2 regions of the Gottschalkia acidurici 9a genome follow, and region 2 is predicted to be linked to the other one. Evidence: riboswitches for the same ligand, from Rfam matches in the RefSeq annotation. Region 2 holds a riboswitch; the other holds the start of a gene.

Region 1 (3,220 bases), 1.1 Mb from region 2:
AAGATATAGCATCTGTTTCTAAACTATTTTGAAGCATTTCTTTAGCTTCATTTTTACTAATATTAGATTTTTCAGATAAGCTTTCTGCTAATTCATCTAGTGTTTTAGGATCACTAATTGTAACATCAGAGTTATTTAAATCCAAAGTTTGTGTGGAATCAATCGTGTCATTAGAAGCATAAGAATCAATAGAAACTGATAAAGTGAGTATGGTAGCAATTAAAAAAAGTGATAGATATTTGGTTAACGATTTAATCATTCTCATATAAATATGCACCCTTTCCATTTGTTTTTTCAACGTTGAAATATTAAATTTACAAATGCTAGCATAAATCAATCATATGACATAAAGAATTAAGTGTCAAATTAAACTATTTTTTATTTAAATACCTATTACAGGTTAAAATGTTTAGATTGTAATCAAGGTAGAGTTTTACACTAAGAACCGAAGATCAACCGAATGTTTTTCTCAGTTATCCTTCTGGCTCACGCGAGTGTTCCTGAAGGGAAATAAAGTTTTAGTTAATTTTTTAAAAAAGGTTATAGGTTATCTGAATACTAGAGTAAAGCCTTGTCTTTTAAGCCTGTGGAGCAAATTATCCTTACATGATCTTTTTATAATAATCATGGAAGAGAGGTTGCAGTGAGAGGGTTTTAGGTATAAAAAAAGATATGCAATTAATACATCTCTTAAGGGTTACAAACTTTACAGGCAGTATATACCGTGACTTGAGCTTCACTTGACGTAACGTATTGCTTTATTTGTCTTACAGTTCTACAGTTAGCTCTGTGATACTTTTTATCTGTCATGACTATAACAAGATCTACACTGGTGTTTTGCTGTGATTGAGTATTCGCATTATAGTTATTACTAGCAGTACTTTAGCTTCGTATTGAGCCTTAGCAGATTCGTTCCAAAGTCCTGTACTATTATCTTTGGCTTCTGATGTAAAACTAGTATTGGAATATTAAAGTTAGATTATTAGTTAGTAAGAACTGAAAGCAAGATAATAGAAGCATCAACAGAACACTTAGAGCAGTACCTGTAAGTAGAGATGAACTTATAGATTAAAAGTCAAATACAAAACTTATTATAAAAAAGCCGATGTTGCATGTATTGTTGGGAGTTCAAGAAAGTATATGAAGAAAGAAGGACTGTAATTAGCATGTGAGTTTGAGATAGCTATTGACATAAAAAAACTATGTGGTAACATTACTCTATTGAAAATAGAATAAAAAACTTGATTACCTTATCAAGAGAGGTGGAGGGACAGGCCCTATGAAACCCGGCAACCGATAATTTAAATTATTTGGTGCTAAATCCTGCAGGACTAGAGTTCTGGAAGATGAGGTCTTATTATAATAAGAAATAAGGGCTCTTCTTTTAGAAGGGTCCTTTTTAGTTAACAAACCAATTTCAATGTACTTTTGAAATTACATGAGTTATTAATATTCTTATCAATGACATAGAAGAAACTATCGACATAGGGGATTAAGAATTATAAACAATGAGAAGGATAAGATACTCAATATGCGTCTTATTGTGAATAATAAATATAAGGAGTGATATGTTAAAATGAGAAAATGGTTATTTACATCGGAGTCAGTAACAGAAGGACATCCAGATAAAATGTGTGATCAAATATCAGATGCTATACTAGATGCTATGCTTGAAAAAGATCCATCGTCAAGAGTTGCTTGTGAAACTACAGTAACTACAGGGCTTGTGATGGTAGCAGGGGAAATAACTACAAATACTTATGTGGACATACCTAAGTTAGTAAGAAAGACTGTAGAAGAGATAGGGTATACTAGAGCGAAGTATGGATTTGATGCAGAAACTTGTGCAGTTATGACTACTATAGACGAACAGTCAGCAGATATAGCTCAAGGAGTAGATGAAGCTTTAGAACATAGAGAAGGGCAAAAAAATGAATTAGATCTAATTGGAGCAGGAGACCAAGGTATAATGTTTGGTTTTGCTTGTAATGAGACTAAAGAGCTTATGCCGCTTCCAATATCATTAGCTCATAAACTAGCAAAGAGATTAACAGATGTAAGAAAAGATGGAACACTAGACTACTTAAGACCAGACGGAAAAACTCAAGTAACAGTAGAATACCATGATAATAAACCAGTTAGAGTAGACGCTATAGTTATATCTACTCAACATGGACCAGAAATAGATCAAGAGACTATAGAGAAAGACTTAAAAGATAATGTAATAAGTCCAATAATACCAAAAGAATTATTAGATGAAGATACTAAATACTATATTAACCCAACTGGAAGATTCGTAGTTGGAGGGCCACAAGGAGATACTGGACTTACAGGAAGAAAAATAATCGTAGATACTTATGGTGGATATGCAAAACATGGAGGAGGAGCTTTCTCAGGAAAAGATCCAACAAAAGTAGATAGATCAGCTGCCTATGCTGCAAGATACGTTGCAAAAAATATAGTAGCTGCAGGACTTGCAGATAAATGTGAGCTTCAACTTGCATACGCTATAGGGGTTGCACAACCAGTATCTATACTTGTAGATACTTTCGGAACTAATAAGATAGAAGAAACTAAAATAGAAGAACTAGTTAAAAAACATTTTGACTTAAGACCAGCTGCAATAATAAGAGATTTAGACTTAAGAAAACCAGTATACAGACAAATAGCAGCATACGGACACTTCGGAAGAGAAGACTTAGGATTATCTTGGGAGAAAACAGATAAAGCTGAAATCTTAAGAAAAGAAGGACTAGGACAATAATAAACCAATAAAACAATAAAAAAGAGCCTATACAAGGCTCTTTTTTATTGCAAAAAAATACAAGTAGTTAATGAAACTCTATTACATAGTTAGCACGACTTTATATATACACTAAATAGAAAAGAACGGACTTGAAAGATATCTTAAGCGGACTTTTACTCAACTCCTAAATTTACCAAATAAGTCTACATATATAAACTATACTTACCTAGGAATAAACAATGGAGTACTCCTAACGGAGGTAAGTATGTATATAAAGATAAATCACTTTTACGAACAGATTAAAAGTGGAGGACCAATAGATAGTAAATATAAAGAGGAGATTTTAGAAGATTTGAAACCACTGATAATATCGTCAATAAAGAAATACTATAATAATTATCAAATGTACGATGACCTTATTCAAGAAGGATATGAAGTTATATTAACTATATTGCAAGAAAAGAAACTAGAAAG
Region 2 (3,220 bases):
ATATAATTATTTATATCAATACATAAATTACATACTTTTATACTTTATAAATTTATAATATACAAAACTTCTATTCAAATCAAATCACTTTTTAAATTTACATACTATTATAGTATTTCTTCAGATAATTATTTTACTGATACATATTCATTTCCTTCTATATAAAATCTCCATAAATAATCTTTCGCTTCTTCTGCATAATCAATTCCAATCCTTTTAGACTCTACTATATTAATCTTTTCATCTACGTCAGGATTTTCTATATATAAGTTATCTCCACATAAATCTGCTTTATTTAAGCTTCTATCTATATCAAGTGCTATACATAGCTTTCCTGGGCCACTAGTGAGATTTCTTATTTCTCTTTTTTTAAGCTCTATATAGCTTTTATTAAATCTATTTAAAGACATTTCCTCTAGACCTTCTATAGGCTCTACTGCTCTAATTAAAACAGCTTCTGGTATTCCTTCTTCCTTAGTAACTACATTAAAACAGTTATACATTCCATATATCAAGTATACATAGGAAGTGCCGGGAATTCCGAACATAGCTTCAGTTCTAGGTGTGACTTTACCGCTATATGTATGAGCTCCTTTATCCTTAGTCCCCATATATGCTTCCGTTTCAACTATTTTTCCAACTATCTTTTTTCCTTTAGATTCTCTTACTAAGTATTTTCCTAAGAGATCTTTAGCTACTTCTAATGTATCCCTACTATAAAATTCTCTATTTAGCTTTTTCACAATATCACTTCCTTCAAATATAAAGTAAACCCCTAGTTATTTATTTTTTAATCTAGGGGTTTACTTTATATTATATCCTATTTTTATTTTTAGTATTAATCAAGTACATACGGTGTCTCTTGATATACATAGTAGTTTAACCAGTTTGAAAATAATAAACTCGCATGACTTCTCCATCTTACTATTGGCTCTTTAGTTGGGTCGTCTTGTGGAAAATAGTTTTTAGGTATATCCACATTGTCCAAACCTCTTGCAACATCCCTATCAAACTCGCTTTTTAAAGTCAAAGGATCGTACTCTGAATGACCGGTTACAAATACTTGTCTCCCATCCTTGCTAGCAGCTATATATACTCCACTTTCTTCAGACTCTGAAAGTAGTTCTATTTCTGGAATTCTTAATATATCTTCTCTTGATATATCTGTGTGTCTCGACTGCGGTGCAAAATATTCATCATCGAAACCTCTCAAAAGATTACTTTTTTTATTAATTACATTATGTTTGAATACTCCAAATATCTTTTTATCAAGCATATGTTTATTTATACTATAATGATAGTAAAGTCCAGCCTGTGCCCCCCAACATATATGAAATGTAGATGTTACATTACTTTTAGTATATTCCATGATATCCGCTAGCTCTTGCCAGTATTCAACATCTTCAAATTCTATATGTTCAACAGGAGCTCCTGTTATTATCATTCCATCAAATTTTTTATTTTTTATTTCTTTAAACGTCTTATAAAAACTTTCTAAATGTTCCTTACTTATATTTCTTGATTCATAAGTTTCTGTGCGAAGAAGTGTAATCTCTACTTGCAATGGAGTATTTCCAAGTAGCCTTAGTATCTGTGTTTCTGTTTCTATTTTAGTAGGCATAAGATTTAATACAGCTATTCTTAATGGTCTTATGTTTTGCGTTTTAGCTCTACTTTCTCCCATTACAAATATATTTTCTTCAGTTAATATTTTATAAGCGGGAAGTTCTGTAGGTATTACTATAGGCATAAAAACACCCCCAAAGTATATTTTTTCATAAAAAAAGCCTCTTTCAAAATGAAAGAAGCTTTTTTTGTATCGCTCCCTCATCTTCCGGATACCAATTTTTTTGGCTATACCGCTGGATTTAGCACCTTAGCACAAGCTCGGTTGCCGGATTTCATTGGGCCAGTTCCCTCAATCTCTCTCGATGAGTTTTTTATTTTATAAGTTTTATTATATATATATACATGTCAAATGTCAACATGTTCGCAATTTCCTTAATATTTTAGTCTGTTTACAAGTCCTATCATTCCTAATATATAACTATCTACACCAAATCCACTTATCTGTCCTATACATGCTGGTGCTGTTACTGACTTTGTTCTAAATTCTTCTCTTGCGTGAACATTACTTATATGAACTTCTACCGTAGGAATATTTACAGCTTTTAGTGCATCATAGATTGCTATGCTATAGTGAGTGTAAGCTCCAGGATTTATTATCATACCATCGTATTTTTCATAGGCCTCATGAATAAAGTTTATTATTTCTCCTTCTATATTACTTTGAACTATTTCTAATTCTATAGAAAGTTCTTTAGACTTCTCTCTTAAAATTTCACATAGGCTTTTATAATCTACATTTCCATATATATTCTTTTCTCTTATCCCTAGCATATTTATATTAGGACCATTTATTAGTAATATTTTCATATTATCATCTCCGTAATTTTGTCAACGACATCATCTAAATCTTTGTCATTAATTACTTCTATATCACAGTATTTTTTGTAAAGATCATATCTTTCCTCAAATAGCTTATATATTTTTCTTTACCATCTTTAAGCAGCGGTCTCTTTTCAACATCCACATCTGACACTATGTTTTCTATAGGTCTATTTATGAATATTATAATTCCATTTTCTTTTAAAGCTCTTATATTTCTTTCCCTCTTTACTACTCCACCACCTGTAGATATAACTACTTTTTCTTTTTTAGATACATCTTCTACTCCATTGCTTTCTACATCTCTAAAATACTCTTCACCATGCTCAAACATCTCATCTATACTCTTCTTCTCTTTTTCTACTATATATTTATCTATATCGCAAAATTCATATCCTAATTTTATTGCTAGTTTTTCACCTATAGTAGTTTTACCACAGCCCGGCATACCTATCAATACTATGCTTTTTTTCATATATTACGACGCCCTCCTATGTGGTTTTTTATAGTTTCCTAGTAGTTTAAAGTAAGTACTATTTGCCTTTATCTTTTCCACAACAAATTTTACTCTATCATCTTTTAAATTTCCTTCAAGATCTATATAGAAGAAGTATTCCCATGACTTCCCTAAAATAGGTCTCGACTCTATTCTTTGCATATTTAGATTATTCTCAGTGAAGTAGCTTAATGCACTATAGAGAGCTCCCGGCTTATGTGGTGCTGAAAAAACTATACTTATCTTATTATTATCATCATTAATTTCTAAGTTCTT

Evidence for each region. Region 2 has a riboswitch for S-adenosylmethionine ahead of metA (homoserine O-acetyltransferase MetA). Riboswitches for the same ligand answer to the same signal wherever they lie in the genome.
Region 1: another riboswitch for S-adenosylmethionine. It lies ahead of metK (methionine adenosyltransferase); the one in region 2 lies ahead of metA (homoserine O-acetyltransferase MetA).

Annotation. Positions count from the first base shown of each region.
Region 1 is NC_018664.1:233,294-236,513, forward strand. Features, by position in the region: gene CURI_RS01120 (hypothetical protein) at 1-265, opposite strand, end outside; SAM riboswitch class I at 1,248-1,353, shown strand; gene metK (methionine adenosyltransferase) at 1,577-2,764, shown strand; gene CURI_RS14855 (sigma-70 family RNA polymerase sigma factor) at 3,012-3,220, shown strand, end outside.
Region 2 is NC_018664.1:1,330,831-1,334,050, reverse strand. Features, by position in the region: gene CURI_RS06205 (DNA-3-methyladenine glycosylase) at 129-743, opposite strand; gene metA (homoserine O-acetyltransferase MetA) at 839-1,750, opposite strand; SAM riboswitch class I at 1,825-1,938, opposite strand; gene aroQ (type II 3-dehydroquinate dehydratase) at 2,002-2,436, opposite strand; gene CURI_RS06190 (shikimate kinase) at 2,495-2,923, opposite strand; gene pheA (prephenate dehydratase) at 2,927-3,220, opposite strand, start outside.